Regions from separate parts of the Halomonas sp. SL18_1 genome, predicted to be linked through region 2. Evidence: riboswitches for the same ligand, from Rfam matches in the RefSeq annotation. Region 2 holds a riboswitch; the other holds the start of a gene.
The links. A riboswitch is a leader RNA that binds a small molecule or an ion and turns the genes downstream of it on or off. The one in region 2 is predicted to bind thiamine pyrophosphate.

Region 1: linked by a shared signal. The riboswitch ahead of thiC (phosphomethylpyrimidine synthase ThiC) and the one ahead of ACSJDS_RS19510 (sodium:solute symporter family transporter) in region 2 are both predicted to bind thiamine pyrophosphate.

What each region holds. Positions count from the first base shown of each region.
Region 1 covers NZ_JBVTRK010000001.1:1,443,690-1,452,441, reverse strand. Annotated here, with positions in the region: gene tenA (thiaminase II) at 61-729, shown strand; TPP riboswitch at 993-1,104, shown strand; gene thiC (phosphomethylpyrimidine synthase ThiC) at 1,180-3,069, shown strand; gene ACSJDS_RS07315 (hypothetical protein) at 3,215-3,667, shown strand; gene ACSJDS_RS07310 (Card1-like endonuclease domain-containing protein) at 3,550-4,419, shown strand; gene ACSJDS_RS07305 (HAD-IIB family hydrolase) at 4,580-5,500, opposite strand; gene ACSJDS_RS07300 (outer membrane beta-barrel protein) at 5,720-6,106, opposite strand; gene ACSJDS_RS07295 (EamA family transporter) at 6,305-7,237, opposite strand; gene ACSJDS_RS07290 (acetate/propionate family kinase) at 7,373-8,551, shown strand; partial or broken gene pta (phosphate acetyltransferase) at 8,548-8,752, shown strand, end outside.
Region 2 covers NZ_JBVTRK010000001.1:3,830,923-3,839,674, reverse strand. Annotated here, with positions in the region: gene katG (catalase/peroxidase HPI) at 1-1,423, opposite strand, end outside; gene ACSJDS_RS19530 (LysR family transcriptional regulator) at 1,668-2,609, opposite strand; gene ACSJDS_RS19525 (CoA-acylating methylmalonate-semialdehyde dehydrogenase) at 2,817-4,316, shown strand; gene ACSJDS_RS19520 (peroxidase-related enzyme) at 4,596-5,183, shown strand; gene ACSJDS_RS19515 (hypothetical protein) at 5,193-5,870, opposite strand; TPP riboswitch at 6,020-6,137, shown strand; partial or broken gene ACSJDS_RS19510 (sodium:solute symporter family transporter) at 6,127-7,483, shown strand; gene ACSJDS_RS19505 (TenA family protein) at 7,530-8,225, shown strand; gene ACSJDS_RS19500 (S8 family serine peptidase) at 8,312-8,752, opposite strand, start outside.

The DNA of each region.
Region 1 (8,752 bases), 2.4 Mb from region 2:
GCCTTCCCCACCCGCTTCGCTGCGCTCTCACCGGGTCGTCACCGACCAGCGGAGACGCCCATGGGCTATCGCTTCGACGACCTGACCGACGCCATCCACGACGACTGGCGTGCCTACATCGAACACGACTTCGTGCGCTCCCTGGGCGCCGGCACCCTGTCCGAAGACGCCTTTCGCCACTACCTGAAGCAGGACTACCTCTTCCTGATCCACTTCGCCCGGGCCTACGCCCTGGCCGCCTACAAGAGCCCGACGCTTTCCGATTTGCGCCAGGCTCACGAGGGGCTCAAGGCGATCGTCGACCTGGAGCTGGGCCTGCATGTGAGCTACTGCCGCGACTGGGGCATCACGGAGGAAGAGCTCGCCGAGCTCCCCGAGGCCCGGGCGACCCTGGCCTATACCCGCTACGTGCTGGACACCGGCAACCGCGGCGACCTGCTCGACCTGCACGTGGCCCTGGCCCCCTGCCTGGTGGGCTACGGCGAGATCGCCAATTGGCTGAATGGCCGGCCCGACACCGTTCGCGGCGAGGCCAACCCCTATGACGCCTGGATCGCCATGTACGAGAGCCAGGAGTTCCAGGCCGCCATGCGCGCCGAGCGCGAATGGCTCGACAGCCGCCTGGCCGACGTCACGCCGGCGCGCTTCGCTGAGCTGACCCGCATCTTCCGCGATGCCACGCGCCTCGAGATCGACTTCTGGCAGATGGGGCTGGATCGCAGCGACTGACGGTCTGGCCCCACAGAAAGACCCGCTCTGGTGCTGGTCACGCCAGACGCGGTAGGCAAGATGTAACTTGCCTAAGCAATAGTTCCAAGGCTGTCGCAGTTGGCGACAGCGAAGGGCGCCGGGGACAAGCTAGAGAGGAGGTCCTACGCCATGGATGGCGTCGGTAGCGTACAGGGAGGTATTCACAGCGCCTCCTCTCAGGCTTGTTGCCGGATCAGCCCCAAGCGATGGAGCTATCTGCGATAACCCTGAGCAATCGACCACCACGCTTGACGGGGTGCCGTTGAAAACGGCTGAGATCATGCGCTGGCAAGCATGGATCCCGTTGAACCTGAACTGGCTAGGACCAGCGTAGGGATCAAGCGACATGCAGCGGGGCCCAGGTGCCGCCCCCTGCCCCTGTCCTCCCAGCTGTCCTCCCTGACGACAACTCCCAAGGGAGAACATCCAATGAGCAAGACCGCCCACTTCCTCGCCGAGACCGCCCAGGTCGACGAGGCCGCCATCCAGCCGCTGCCCGGCTCGCGCAAGATCTACGTCGAGGGCTCACGCCCCGATATCCGCGTGCCCTTCCGCGAGATCGCGCTCTCCCCGACCAAGACCTCCGGGTCCGACGAGGAGAACCCGCCGCTGCTGGTCTACGACACCTCCGGCCCCTACACCGACCCCGAGGTCAGCAATGACCTGCGCCGCGGCCTACCCGAACTGCGTCGCGCCTGGATCGAGGAGCGCGGCGACACCGAGTTCCTCGACGGCCCCACCTCCGAGTACGGAAAGCGCCGCGCCAACGACCCGACGCTGGCCCCGCTGCGCTTCGACCTGACCCGTACGCCAAGACGCGCGAAGGCAGGCAAGAACGTCACCCAGCTGCACTACGCTCGCCAGGGGATCATCACCCCGGAGATGGAATTTATCGCCATCAGGGAAAATCAGCGTCGGCAAGCGCTGGGCACCGAGGAGGTCGAGCGGATTCTGGGCCACCAACATCCCGGCCAGGGCTTCGGCGCCCGCCTGCCGGAAGAGATCACCCCAGAATTCGTGCGCGCCGAGGTGGCCGCCGGCCGGGCGATCATCCCCTGCAATATCAACCACCCGGAGTCCGAGCCGATGATCATCGGCCGCAACTTCCTGGTGAAGATCAACGGCAACCTGGGCAACTCGGCGGTGACCTCCTCCATCGAGGAGGAGGTCGACAAGATGACCTGGGGCATCCGCTGGGGCTCGGACACCATCATGGATCTCTCCACCGGCCAGAACATCCACGAGACCCGGGAGTGGATCATCCGCAACGCCCCGGTGCCCATCGGCACGGTGCCGATCTACCAGGCCCTGGAGAAGGTCAAGGGCGTGGCCGAGGACCTCACCTGGGAGGTGTTCCGCGACACCCTGATCGAGCAGGCCGAGCAGGGCGTGGACTACTTCACCATCCACGCCGGCGTACTGCTGCGCTATGTGCCGCTCACCGCCAAGCGTGTCACCGGCATCGTCTCCCGCGGCGGCTCGATCATGGCCAAGTGGTGCCTCTATCACCACCAGGAGAGCTTCCTCTACACCCACTTCGAGGAGATCTGCGAGATCTGCAAGCGCTACGACGTGGCCTTCTCCCTGGGCGACGGCCTGCGCCCCGGCTCGGTGGCCGACGCCAACGACGAGGCGCAGATGGCCGAGCTCAAGACCCTCGGCGAGCTGACCCACATCGCCTGGAAGCACGACGTCCAGGTGATGATCGAAGGCCCCGGTCACGTGCCCATGCATCTCGTGAAGGAGAACATGGACAAGCAGCTCGAATACTGCGACGAGGCGCCCTTCTATACCCTCGGCCCGCTGGTCACCGATATCGCCCCGGGGTATGACCACATCACCTCCGGCATCGGCGCGGCGATGATCGGCTGGTACGGCTGCGCCATGCTCTGCTACGTCACGCCCAAGGAGCACCTGGGCCTGCCCAACAAGGACGACGTCAAGACCGGCATCATCACCTACAAGATCGCCGCCCACGCGGCGGATCTCGCCAAGGGGCATCCTGCAGCGCAAAGGCGTGACAACGCGCTCTCCAAGGCGCGCTTCGAGTTCCGCTGGGAGGATCAGTTCAGCCTGGGCCTCGACCCGGACACCGCCCGGGAGTACCACGACGAGACCCTGCCCAAGGACTCGGCCAAGGTGGCCCACTTCTGCTCCATGTGCGGCCCCAAGTTCTGCTCCATGAAGATCAGCCAGGAGGTGCGCGACTACGCCGCCGAGAAAGGGCTTAACGGCGACCAGGAAGCGGTGATGAAGGGCATGGAGGAGCAGGCGGAGAAGTTCCGCCAGGAGGGCGCCGAGCTGTACAAGGAGGTGTAGACAGGCAAAAGTCTCTCGACAGCGCCGGCCCTCGGGCCGGCGTTTTTTTTGCTGCAATGGCGACAGACGGTCTGCCTGAGATAGCCTGTCCTCATGAAGGCGCCCCCTCGCCCGGGTTGGTCGCCGCCGTAGAAGGAACCAGGCCATGCCCCACCTGCACATCGCGCTGGTCAACGAGCATCCCGAGCGCACCCTGATCCCGCTGCTGCAGCTGCGACCCGAGCGGATCGTGCTGGTGGCCTGCCAACGCGGGCAGCAGGCCGCCGAGCGGCTGCGCATCCTGCTTCAGCACGAGTTGCCCGAGGCCCACGAGATCCGGCTGCACGAGGGCCTGCCCAGGGCGACCCGCAGCGCACCGCCGAGCTGGCCCTGGCGCTGGCCCGGGAGCTGGCCGCTCAGCAGCGCGACGTCCCGCCCCTTGAGGTCACCTGCGACCTGGCCGGCGGCGACCGCCTCACGGCACTGCTGTTCCAGCAAGCCATGCGCCTCTGCGGCGCCGACTGCCTCCATCTCGACCCCGAACGCAACGTCATCCACCGCCTCGGCCCGTCGCTCGATCCCGGCTCCCTCCGGCATCTGCCGATCAGCGCGGTACTGACGGCCGACCACATCCTGCAGGTCCACGGACGAAAGCGCATCCGCGCCGCTTCGGACGGGGCCGAGTGGCAGCAAGCCGTGGCGGCCCGGCGGCCCCTGACCCGTTTCCTGGCCCATCAGGCGCCGCGCATCGCGCCGCTGCTCGGCGAACTCAAGGCGCTACTGGCAACGGCAAGCCCATCGGCGGGAGAGCACGACACCTCACACCTGCTGACCCACACGCCACTCTTTCCCGAAACCGACGCCCTGCAGCAGCTCGGCGAAGCGGGACTGATCGACTGGTCACAGGAGCAACCCCGGGCACTGAGCGTGACCACTCCGGCCGCGGCCCACTACCTGTCGGGCGGCTGGCTCGGCGAATACGCCTGGCTGTGCGCTCGGGAGGCCGGGCTGGCGCGAGTCTGCGCCGAGGCCCATGTGATCGACCTCAGCGGACGCCACAACGACGAACCCACGGTGTTCCACTGTCTGGCCGTGCACCACAACCGAACGCTGATCCTCGAGTGCCTTGAGCGACCCGATGACGATGCCGCGGTGCTGCATCGCCTCTACGAGCTGGCCGAACACGGCGACGAACTCGGCGCCACCCGGGTACTGCTGACCGACGCCGCCCTGGGCAGCGCCGAGCGGCGCGAATCCCACCTGCGCCGCGCCCAGCGGCTCCAAGTCGCGGTATTGGAGGGCCCGGAGCTCACCCGGCTGCCGGCCAGCCTCCGGCAGTGGAGGGAGAACGGCCAGTGGCCTGAGAGCTAGGAGCCTGTCGGACTTAACGCTGACCTGCTACGAAACCCGGGCTTTCGGCCAATTTCATTCGATCTGAATCGTTAAATAGCGCGCTATTCGCCTCATCAGATCGATAAACTTGTCTCGAAATCCGTGTTCCTCGCGACGATCGGTCAAATCCGACAGGCTCCTAGGCGGCGCGAGCCGCCCTCGGCATCAGCCGGCTGTCGGTTCGCCCCCACCAGTGGGCCACTCCCTCGGCCCAGCCGGCAGGCCCCATGGCCGCGGTCCGATAGAGGGCCGGATGGGCCGGCTCGACGGCAAGCCCGTGGCGGCTGCGGATCACCACCGCCTGATCCATTGCTTCGAGCATGCCGACATCGTTGGGCCCATCCCCGAGCCCCAGCGTCTGCGGGCGGCGGCCCCGCAGGGCCGTGAAGCGCCCCAGCAGCCACTCCACGGCGCATCCCTTGTCGACCTGGCCGGTGACATACCAGAAGCGCTCGCCGCGCAGCAGGCTGAGGCCATCCCCCGCCAGCCCCTCTCGCAAGGCTTCGAGCTGGGCGTCATCGCCGTGCCACAGTAGCGGCTCGCTGCCCTCGCGCATGCGCGCCAGACGCGCTTCGGCCTCATCGACCTCGGCCACCTCCATCAGCCGCGCCAGGGCGATCTCGCTGGTCAGGGTGAACTCCGCTCCCAGGCGCTTGCGCCAGACCGAGAGCCGCTTGCGAATGAAGGCGATATCCACCCCCAGGGTCTTGACCGAGACCCCGTCTGGGCCGGGAGATCGCTCCAGCCGCGCATGGCACCAGGCCGGCGGCAGCCCGACCACGGCACCGTTCTCGGCGATAAAGGGCGTATCGGCGAGCCCCAGGGACAGGCGCAGCGGCGCCAGCTCGTGGCGCGTCCTGCAGGTCACGGGAATCACCGGCACCCCGTGCTGCTTGAGGCGGGCAAGCCAAGGGTGCGCCAGGGCCCCGTCGCGGCTACGCGGGCCCAGCAGCGACCCGTCCAGGTCGGTAAACAGCAGCCGCGGCGTCAGGGCGTCCCGGACAGGCGCCTTGCGGCTGGCGGCGTCTGGCAAAGCGGCGGACAGGGTGTCGGTCGGCATGGCATCACCTTCGTGGAGAAGAATCACCCTATGACCTTGCAGGTAGCATGCCAACCTGCGGCTGGGCGACAGGCCACGCCGAGCGGGCCAGTGCGCCGATGTCGCTGCCTTATGGAGAGGCAGCGCACCTCGAGAGCGCACCAAAATAGCGCAAGACCGACGCAAAGCGCCCCCGACACCGAGGGCGTCGAGGGCGCAGGCGAAGCGCGGGGAGTCGCTTCAGAACCGGAAGCGCACACCCACGCTGGCGGCATCGAAGGTGCCGTCAGACTTGTCCAGGTAGCGCATATAGTCAGCGCCGACTGCCAGGTTAGGCGCCACGTCGAACTCCGCCCCGGCCCCGTAGGAGAAGTCGCTCTCACGATCCACGTCGAAGTCCACCTCGGTCACCCCGGCCAGGCCGTAGAGCCGAAACTCTTGGGAGATCGGCACGATGCCCTTGGCATAGGCGCCCACCAGGTAGTCGAGTTCGACAGGGCCATCCGACCCGCCGGTGCCCAGGTGGCCTTCCACGGCGAAGAACTCATTGAACTGGGCGCCGCCGCGCAGGCGCAGGCCAACGCTGTCGCGACTGGGCGCACCGTCGGGATTGATTTCCCAGAACATCGCATCGCCCCCAACGTAGGGTTGGGGTAGAGGGGCTGCTGGGCCTGGGCGGTGGTAGCGAAAGCACCCGCCAGCAGCAGCGCGGAAATCGATGTAACGGCAACGGTTTTCATGGTCTACCTCCAATTAGGAAACGGTGTTTCCCTACGCAGCCCCCATTTTGGTACAGGGACCGTCCCCGTGCAAGACTCAAGTCGCTCAGCCCTGTCGCGACAGGCTCAGCACCACGATGCCGCCCAGTACGATAGCGCCGCCCAGCAGCTGCACGGCCGAGAGCATCTGCCCCAGCACCAGGTAGCCCAGCGCCAGCGAGGCCACCGGCTCGACGTTCATCACCGGGGCATTGCGCGCCATATCCAGCCGCGGCACGCTGATGAACAGCACGGAGAAGGCCACGCTGTAGAGCACCGCCAGGGCGGCGAGCCCCGTCCAGCCGGTTGCGGAAGCCGGCAGCGCCATGCCACCGGGCACCAGGCTCAGTGCACCGGCCAGCAGCATAGCGACCAGCACCGTGAGCATGGTCAGCAGGCTGCGCAGGGTGCTGCCCACCGCCGCGAGATGGTGCTCGGTGATCCACAGGGCGCCGGCCAGCCCCGCTGCGGCAATCAGCCCGAAAACCACGCCCGAGCGCCAGTCCGGCCCCATGGCCTCGGGATCGGCCAGCCAGGCCGGCACGTCGAGCACTACCACCAGCCCGGCGAGGATCACCGCCATGATCAGGGCGGCACGCAGAGTGGGGCGCGGGCCGCCCAGGGCCCAGGTCAACAGCGCCAGCTGGATGGGGAAGGTGTTCATCAACAGCAGCGCCACTACCACCGGAATCCGCGCTACCGCCGAATAGAGCATCAGGCTCTGCAGGGCGATCAGCGCCCCCACCGCCAGCTGCCAGGGCCACGTCGCTCTCGGCAGCGCCAGGCGCTTGCCCTGGGCCAGAAACAGCGCCGAGAGCACCGCCAGGGCCACCGCCGAGCGCACCAGCACCGCCAACAACAGGCCGGTGCCGTCATCGAAGGCCAGCCGGGCGGCGACATGATTGCCGGCAAACAGCGTCGCCACGCTGGCCAGGAGCAGCACGGCAAGATGGCGCGGAAGCGGTCCCGAGGCGGCCTGGGTCGCAGTGGATGTCGACATGTCCGGGTGTCCTTGGGGTTTCGACGAACCGCTCAGCATGCCAGCCTTGCCAGGAGAAGACGACTCCTGGCACTCCCTGCTGCAACGCAACACATGGTAGACTAAGGTCTAAATCAACCCCTCAGCGGAGACTCGATGAACGCACCGGTGCTGGTCATCAACTGCGGTTCCTCCTCGATCAAGTATGCCCTGGTGCCGGCCACCGCCGACCAGCCGAGGCTGGCCGGTCTGGCCGAGCGGCTGGGCAGCAGCGACGCCCGTCTCAAGGGCACCGACAGCCGGGGTGAGGCCTACACCCAGGCGCTGCCCGGCGCCGATCACACCGCCGCCCTTGAGGCGATACTGGCGCGCCTGGAGGGCCGGCGGCCCGGCGCCGTGGGCCACCGCATCGTCCACGGCGGCGAGCGCTTCACCCGTGCCGCCCGCATCGACGATGAGGTCGTGGCCGCCATCGAGGCCACCGCCACGCTGGCCCCGCTGCACAATCCCGCCAACCTGCAGGGCATCGCGGCCACCCGCCAGGTGTTCGCCGAGCTGCCCCAGGTGGCGGTCTTCGATACCGCCTTCCACCAGACCCTGCCGCCCCACGCTTACCGCTACGCCCTGCCCGAGGCGCTCTATCGCGATCACGGCATCCGCCGCTACGGGTTCCACGGCACCAGCCACGCCTACGTCAGCCAGCGTGCGGACGCCTTGAGCGGCCTGACAGGCGGCGGCTGGCTGACCGCCCACCTAGGCAACGGCTGTTCCACCGCCGCGGTGTGGGAGGGCCAGAGCCGCGATACCAGCATGGGTCTGACGCCTCTGGAAGGCCTAGTGATGGGCACCCGCAGCGGCGACGTGGACCCGGGCCTGCACGCCCACCTGGCGCGCCAGCTGGGCTGGAGCCTGGCGCGCATCGACGAGGTGCTCAACCGCGGCAGCGGCCTGCTGGGCCTTTCGGGGCTGACCAATGACATGCGCGAACTGGAGGTCGCCGCCGACGAGGGCCACGCCGCAGCGGCACTCGCCATCGAGGTGTTCTGCTACCGCATCGCCAAGTCCCTGGCCGCCCTCTCCTGCGCCCTGCCCCGCCTGGACGGCATCGTCTTCACCGGCGGCATCGGCGAGAACTCGCCGCAGGTCCGCACGCGGGTGGTCGCGGCACTGCCCCACTTCGGCTGTTGCCTGGACGCCGCCGCCAACGCCGCCACTATTCGCGGCGGGGAAGGCCGCATCGACGCCGGCGGCCCTCAGCTGTGGGTGATTCCCACCGATGAAGAGGGGCGCATCGCCGACGAAACCCGCCAGCTTCTCCAGGAGGGTCATGCATGACTCCGCGTAACGCCCGTCCCCAGCCCCAGGTCTTGCTGATGGTGCCCACCAGCGAAGGCGTCGGCCTGACCTCGGCCAGCCTGGGCCTGATCCAGGCGCTGGACACCGTCGGCCTGAAGGCCGGCTTTCTCAAGCCGTTTCGCCAGGACGAGCTCAACGGCCCCGGCCCCGACCGCTCCACGGCGCTGGTCGGCAGCACCC
Region 2 (8,752 bases):
AGGTGCGGGCGCTGTCCCAGGCGGTGGCGACCAGCTCGGCAATGGGGAGGCCGCTATCGGCGATCTTCTGTTTGACCGCCTCGACGGAGTAGTCGGTATTGCCTGCCGGTACCGGATCCTGCCAGATCAGGTCCTCTTCCGGTGCATCCGGGCCGATGTAGCGCGACTTCGGCCCCATGTCGCGGTGGATCAGCTTGAACCAGGCCCGTGCGAAGGCGTCCTGGAAGTAGGCAGGGTCCTTGCGGAACGCCTCCATGTACTTCCGGTAGCTGGGATCCATCTTCATCGCCATGTCGGCGTCGGTCATGATGGGATTGTGGCGAATGGAGGGGTCGCTGGCGTCGACCGGCTTGTCTTCCTCCTTGACGTCGACGGGCTCCCACTGGTTGGCGCCCGCGGGGCTCTTCTTCAGCTCCCATTCGTGGTCGAGGAGCATTTCGAAGTAGCCCATGTCGAACTTCGTCGGCTCCTTGGTCCAGGCGCCTTCGATGCCCGAGGTCACCGCCTTGGCGGCCTTGCCCTGCATGTGGGGGTTGGTCCAGCCAAACCCCTGCTCCTCGACGTCGGCGGCCTCGGGCTCCGGGCCCAGGGCCTCGGCGTCGCCGTTGCCGTGGCATTTGCCGACGGTGTGGCCCCCGGCGGTCAGCGCCGCGGTCTCCTCGTCGTTCATCGCCATCCGCTTGAAGGTCATGCGCACCTGCTCGGCGGTCTTGAGCGGGTCGGGGTTGCCGTTCACGCCTTCCGGGTTGACGTAGATCAGGCCCATTTGCACTGCGGCCAGCGGATTCTCCAGGGTGTCCGGCTTCTCGACGTTGCCGTAGCGCGTATCGGAGGGCTCCAGCCACTCCTTCTCCGCCCCCCAGTAGATATCCTTCTCGGGATGCCAGATGTCTTCGCGGCCAAAGGAGAAGCCGAAGGTCTTCAGGCCCATGGACTCGTAGGCCACGTTGCCGGCCAGGATGATCAGGTCGGCCCAGCTGATCTTGTTGCCGTACTTCTTCTTGATCGGCCACAGCAGGCGGCGCGCCTTGTCCAGGCTGGCGTTGTCGGGCCAGCTGTTGATCGGGGCGAAGCGCTGGTTACCGGTGCCGCCGCCGCCGCGGCCATCGGCGATCCGGTAGGTGCCCGCCGCGTGCCAGGACATGCGGATCATCAGGCCGCCGTAGCGGCCCCAGTCGGCCGGCCACCACGCCTGGCTGTCGGTCATCAGGGCGTGCATGTCCTGCTTCAGCGCCTCGAAGTCGAGCTTCTTGACCTCTTCGCGATAGTCGAAGTCCTCGCCCATCGGGTCGGTCTTGCGGTCGTGCTGGTGAAGGATGTCCAGGTTCAGGGCTTCCGGCCACCAGTCCATGTTCGAATGGCCCGAGGCGGTGTTGCCGCCGTGCATGACCGGGCACTTGCCAATGTTCTGCTGATCACCCATATCGCTCTCCACTCATGGCTGCGTTGGTGTAGCTGCCACCTCTGTATAGTCGATGGCGGTTTGGGGTAGCAATGAGCCTTATCAACCTATGGTCATCAACTGCCCACGGTTGCGGCTTTGCGTCCTGTAACCCTCAACCTACGCGGGATGTGTCCATTAGCACAAAACGAGATTGCCGACCGTGCTGATAGCGAATCTTTATCATCAGCCGGCGTAGCGGTCCGCCGTGTCTGGCGATTGGCGTTCAGTCTTCGGGAAGGCGAAGCTCCCGCGCCTCGCCCATCAGGAAGGCACGGTTGGCCTCCAGCGCTTCGCGCAGGAAGTCCCACAGCAGCCGCACCCGGGCCAGGCGGCGCTGCTCCTGGCGCGAGGTGATCCAGAACTGGCGGGTGATGGCGACCTCATCGCTCAGCACCGGCGCGAGTCCCGCCGTGGGCTCGGCCATGAAGCAGGGCAGCACCGCCAGGCCGGCGCCATGAAGGGCGGCGGCGTGCTGGGTGGTGACGCTGGTGCTGCGGATCGAGAAGTGGGGGCCGGGATGGCCCACCACGGCGGGGTCGAGCAGCGGCTCCAGATAGCTGAGCTGCTCGCTGAAGATCAGGTCGTCCACGTAGCCGATCAGGCGATGCTCGCCCAGCCCGGCCAGGGTGTCGGGAATGCCCTGGCGGGCCAGGTAGTCGTGGCTGCCGTAGAGCCGTAGCCGGTAGTCGCACAGCCGCGAGATCACCAGTCCCGGGCTCGCCGGGCGCTCCACGGTGATGGCTAGGTCCGCCTCATGGCGGCTGAGGTTGACCACCCGGGGCAGGGCCAGCAGGTCCAGGGTGATGCCGGGGTGGCGGCGGCAGAAGGCCGAGAGCAAGGGGGCGATGACCCAGGTGCCGAAGCCCTCGGTCACGCCGAGACGGATCTGGCCGCTGACCTGATGGTTCTTGTCGGTGAGGCTCTCCCCGGCCTCGAAGGCGTGGCGAGCCATCTCCTCGGCGTGGGCGAGCAGCTGCTGGCCGGCCTCGGTGAGGTGGTAGCCGTGGGTGCTGCGTTCGAACAGCTGGGTGTTGAGCCGCTGCTCGAAGCGGCGGGTGCGCCTTGACAGGGTGGAGTGATCCACCCCCAGGCGCCGGGCGGCATCGGTGAGGCGCTGGCTGCGCGCTACCTCCAGGAAGATCTGGATATCTTGCCAGTCGAGCATGGTGCCTCCCGAAGCGGTTGGCTGTGCATTATTGCACAAACAATGTGCCCGCGTGCCCGTTGTCACGGTATCCGGCGAGTGGCTAGACTCGTTGGCACCGTACTTCGTGTTTTTATACACATAAAGTCTAATGTCGGTGCGACCACTACCACAATGCCAATTCATCGCCAGACAGCCGACACGCCAACCACAGAGGAGCACGACACCATGTCCGTTCGCGAAATCCCCATGTACATCGACGGCCAGCCCGTCCAGTCCCAGAGCCAGGAGTGGCGCGACGTGGTCAACCCGGCGACCCAGGAAGTGGTGGCGCGGGTGCCGTTTTGCACGGCAGATGAAGTGGAGCAGGCCGTTGCCAGTGCCAAGGCGGCCTTCAAGGAGTGGCGCAAGGTGCCGCTGGGCAAACGCATGCGCATCATGCTCAAGCTGCAGGCGCTGATTCGCGAGAACACCGCCGAGCTGGCCGCGCTGATCACCGAGGAGCACGGCAAGACCCTGCCCGACGCCGAGGGCGAGGTGGGCCGCGGCCTGGAAGTGGTAGAGCACGCCTGCTCGATCACCTCCCTGCAGCTGGGCGAGCTGGCCGAGAACGCCGCCAGCGAGGTGGACGTCTATACCCTCAATCAGCCGCTGGGCGTGGGCGCCGGCATCACCGCCTTCAACTTCCCGATCATGCTGCCCTGCTTCATGTTCCCGCTGGCCATCGCCACCGGCAACACCTTCGTGCTGAAGCCCTCCGAGCAGGATCCGAGCTCCACCATGCGCTTGGTCGAGCTGGCCCACGAGGCGGGCATTCCCGCCGGGGTGCTCAACGTGGTGCACGGCGGCCCGGACGTGGCCAACCAGATCGCCGATCACACCGATATCAAGGCGCTGTCGTTCATCGGCTCTAGCCACGTTGGCACGCTGCTCTACAACCGTGCCGCCGCCGCCGGCAAGCGCATGCAGTCGATGATGGGCGCCAAGAACCACTGCGTGGTCATGCCCGACGCCAACCGCAGCCAGGCGATCAACAACCTGCTGGGCTCCGCCTTCGGTGCCGCCGGCCAGCGCTGCATGGCCAACTCCGTGGTGGTGCTGGTGGGCGAGGCCAAGGCGTGGCTCGACGATATCGTCGACGGTGCCCGCAACATGAAGGTGGGCCCTGGCACCCAGCGCGACGCCGACCTGGGGCCGCTGGTCTCGCCGGCCGCCCGCGACCGCGTAGTGCGCCTGATCGACGCCGGCGAGCAGGAGGGCGCCAAGCTGCTGGTGGACGGCCGCGGCTATGAGGTGTCGGGCTACGAGCACGGCAACTTCGTCGGGCCCACCGTCTTTGCCGACGTCAAGCCGGAGATGACCATCTATCGCGAGGAGATCTTCGGCCCGGTGCTCTGCGTGGTGACCGTCGACACCCTGGACGAGGCGATCGAGTTCATCAACGCCAACCCCAACGGCAACGGCACCTCCATCTTCACCAACTCCGGCTGGGTGGCGCGTCGCTTCGAGACCGACATCGACGTGGGCCAGGTGGGCATCAACGTGCCGATCCCGGTGCCGGTGGCCTACTTCAGTTTCACCGGCTCGCGGGGCTCGAAGCTGGGCGACCTGGGCCCCAACGGCAAGCAGGCCATCGCCTTCTGGACCCAGACCAAGACCGTCACGGCCCGCTGGTTCGAGCCGGAGAACGTCTCCAGCGGCATCAACAGCACCATCTCGCTGAGCTGATCCTGCCGCTCGGTGGCATCGCGGCCCCGCCTCGCAAGAGGCGGGGCCGCGTGCGTTTCGGTCCATGACTTCCGTGGCAGTCTTTCTGTGGGAGGCCGGCTCTGCCGGCGGTTCGACGCTTCGACGGATGGAGGCCGCAGGTCCCCTGCGGTGGCCGCCAACGGTCAGGCTGGCCGCCATGCCTTTCGGGTACGCCTGAGACGGAAATCGTATGGACAGCATGGTGACGTTGACGTTAACTGGAAGTTTCCAAGAACAATCGTCCAGTCAGGAGCCACCATGACCGCCCCCATCAGCCGCTTTCCGATACCCGAATCCATCGACGACCTGCCCGAGGACATCCGCGACGCCATGCTGGCGGTGCAGGAGAAGGCGGGATTCGTGCCCAACGTCTTTCTCATGCTGGCCCACCGGCCGGCGGAGTTCCGCGCCTTCTTCGCCTACCACGATGCGCTGATGGAGCGGGAATCCGACACCCTGACCAAGGCCGAGAAGGAGATGATCGTGGTGGCCACCAGCGCCCAGAATCGCTGCCTCTACTGCGTGGTGGCCCATGGCGCCCTGGTGCGGATCTACAGCAAGGACCCGCTGCTGGCCGACCAGGTGGCCATCAATCATCGGGTCGCGGGCCTGAGCGAGCGCCACCGGCTGATGCTCGATTTTGCCTTTCATAGCGGGCTGGAGGTGGGCGAGCTGACCGATGACTGGCAGACCCGCCTGATCGACGCGGGGTTCACCCTCGACGACATCTGGGACATCGGCGCCATTGCCGCCTTCTTCGGCATGTCCAACCGCCTGGTCACCCTGGCCGGCACCCCGCCCAACGACGAGTTCTACCTGATGGGCCGAGTGCCGCGGGAGCGGTAGTGCGGGTGATCAGGCCTTGGCGATCGCTTCCTTGAGCAGCTGTAGCGCCGGCGCCAGCTGGCTTTCGTGCAGCACCAGCACGGTCGCGCCGCTTTCTCCCTCGACGGGCGCAACCACGGCGAATTCGCCCTCTTCCAGATGGAACTCGTGGATCTCGCGCGGGCCGTCCGGGGTCTCGCAGTGGATGGAGCGGTAGGTGTCGTCCTCGCCATAGATGAGGCGGTGGTAGACCTTGAAGAAGGTGTAGAGGTACAGCCCTTGGGGAAAGGCGGGCCAGCGGGCGGGGATGGTGCGGGTCTCCTCGTCCAGGGACTGGCCGCCGGCTTCGGCCCGTGCGATGGCCTCATCCAGCGGGGCGGCCAGCAGGGAGGCGGCATCGTAGGGCAGCGGCTGCTGGGCCTGAAAGGCCTGCCGATAGCGCTCGGCCACCTGCTGCATGTCGCCGAGCGAGCCGATGGGGTGATCGCTGTGCTTCAGGTCGGCGGGCTCGAAGCCGCCGTTTTCCCAGCCGTGAATGACTCGCAGCGTCAAGTTGCCGTTCGTCATGGGGGCCAGCACCAGCGCTTGGATGGCGACCCGCAGATGCAGTAGCCGCTCGATGACCGGATTCTCGAAGGCGCTGTAGGGGTCGGCAAAGATGGCGTGCAGGCGGCAGGTGGCGTGTTCCTTGGCTTCACGGTAGGGCATGGGCGTGTCTCGTGTCGGGGCAGGACGGCGGGCATCGGCCGCCAGTATGAGCATTCGCGCCTGCCGATGGAAGGCCACGACGGCTTTACAGTCGGCATCTGAGGGTCGATGATGACGTTCCGGCATAGACCGGGCTCAATCCACGAATATTCTGTCGCCAGGGGAGTCCCGCCAGCTGCTTCGGCACTGGGGGCTGAGAGGGCCAAGCGCCGACCCTGGAACCTGATCCGGTTCATACCGGCGGAGGAAGCGCGACATGCCCTACCTGACGTCTGCCGTGCTCGGCGCGGCGCTCTTGTGCTTTGCATTCCTGGGCCTGCGGGCCCGCCGGGCCGACGGCCTGCTCGATGACTACGTCACCGCCCGCAACTCCCAGGGCGCCCAGGCCATCGGGCTGTCGTTCCTGGCCTCCAGCATGGGGGCCTGGATCCTCTTCGCGCCGCCGGAGATCGGCGCCTTCGTGGGGCCGGTGGCGCTGGCCGGCTACGCCATCGGCTCGTCGTTGCCGTTCCTGGTGCTGGGGCTCTACGGCCCGGCGATCCGCCGCCATCTGCCGAAAGGGCGCAGTATCGGCGAATTCGCCGAGTCCTGCTACGGTGCCGGAGTGCGGCGATGGGTCTCCTTCGTCTCGGTGGCCTACATGGCGATCTTCCTGGCCGCCGAGCTCACCGCCATCGGTGCCATCGCCGCGCTGCTCTCGGACGTGTCCCCGGCGCTGGTGATCCTCGGGGTGGCAGTGGTCACCCTGGTCTACACCACCCTGGGCGGGCTGCGGGCGAGCCTTGCCACCGACCGCTGGCAGGCCTGGCTGCTGCTGGCCTTGCTGCTGGTGGTGGGCGGTGTGGCCTGGTGGTGGCTGCCGCCCATGCCCGCCGGGGCGGTGATGCCAACCATTCCTACCGGTAACGCGCTCTCCGTGGCGCTGACCCTGGTGATCGCCGTCACCGCGGCCAACCTCTTCCACCAGGGCTACTGGCAGCGGGTGTGGGCGGCCGAGGATGACCGCGCCCTGGCCCGCGGGGCCCTGCTGGGCGGGGCAAGCACCCTGCTGGTGGTGATGGCTATCGGCGGCCTGGGTATGCTGGCGGCCATGCATGCGCTCCCCTTGGGTGAGCCGCCGATTCCCTTCTTCGCGCTGCTCTCCGCCGCGCCGGCCTGGCTGGGTGTTCCGGCCCTGGTGCTGGCGGTCACCCTGGTGGCCTCCAGCGTCGATACCCTGCAGAACGCCATCGCCTCCATGGCGGTGGCCAGCTCCGGCCGGCGCGGGCTCTCGGTGCGGGCGGCGCGGCTGGCCACGGTGGCGCTGATGCTGCCGGTGGTGTGGGTGGCCCTGCAGGGCTTCTCGGTGCTGCGTCTCTTCCTGATCGCCGACCTGCTGTGTGCGGCCATCCTGCTGCCGGTGCTGCTGGGCCTGTGGCGGCGCATGTCGCCGCTGGCGGCGGTAGCCGGCGGCGTGGCGGGCCTGACTAGGCGCGATCGTGCCTGGCTGGATCAGCCTGGGCAGCCTCTCCGCCGGCGTGCTCGCCGCCACCTTTCCGGACAGCATCCCGACCCTGGCGCCTTTCCTCGGCGCGCTGGTCGCCTCCACGCTGGTCAGCCTGCTGGTCGCCTGGCGGCGTCCGGGGGCGAGATTCGAACCACCCTCAAGGGAGATGCCCTGTGACGACACGCTCCGACTGGAATGCCTGGGCGGCGCAACAGGCAGCGCCGCGAATCACCGACTGGCTGCGCGAGCTCAGCGAGCCCGACTGGTCCGCCACCGTGAACCACCCGCTCTTCGATGCGATGGCCGAGGGGCGCCTTTCCGGTGACGATTTTGCCGCCTATATGGTGCAGGACTACGGCTTCGTCGACCCCTTCACCGCCCTGATCGGCTTCGCCATCGGCCGCGCGCCGAGCATGTCGGACCGGGTGGTGCTGGGACAGTTCATGGGCATGCTGACCAGCGACGAGAACAACACCTTCCAGCGCACCTTCGAGGCCTTCGAGGTGCCCGAGTCCCAGCGCGAGGCGCCGGACCACCTGCCCGAGACCCGGGACTTCCAGGCGCTGCTGCGCGAGACCGGCCGCACCGGCGACTACGCGGAGATACTGGCCGCCCTGGTGGTCACCGAGTGGATCTACCTGGAGTGGGCGCTGCGGGTCACCCGAGCCGAGGGGCTGCACCCGCTGGTGGGGGAGTGGATCGACCTGCACGACAACCCCGCCTTTCAGGACTTCGTGGCCTGGCTGCGCCGCCGCCTGGACGAGGAAGCGGAGGCGCTCGATGACGCCGCTTTCAGCCGCATGGCCGAATGCTTCCGCGAGACCGTGGCGAAGGAACGCGCCTTCCATGACGCCGTGATGCCGCGCTGAGTCGTTTCTACAGCGTGCAGCTCAAGCGCCAGATGGCGCACATGCTGGATGCCACAGCGTCTTGAACTGGCAGTGCATCACCTGAGTCATCCGCATTCGCTTGGCCAGCGTATCAGGCCCCAGCCGTATCGGGTGTCCTTTCCTGGAGGGCCGAGATCGATTGCCGATTCACGTGCATGTTCCAGCCAGTTGTCGCCCAGTTGCTGTGCGGCCAGCAGCGAGGCAAGCACGAAGGGGGTCGCAAGGGAGGTGCCGGATCGGTAGGCGGTGCCGTTCGCAGAGGCCACCCAGATGTCCACGCCGGGGGCGGAAAAGTCGATATAGGCGCCGTGGTTGGCGCGCCGGTAAGGGCGTCCGTTCGCATCCACGGCGGTGGCCGCGACCACGCCCGGAAAGGCCGCCGGGTAAACGGCGGGACCTTCCGGGCCGAGGTTGCCGGCGGCCGCCACCAGCAGAATGTCCTCGGCGAGCAGTCGCTGGAGTATCTCGTCGAGGATACGGTTTTCCCGCCCGCCCAGGCTAAGGTT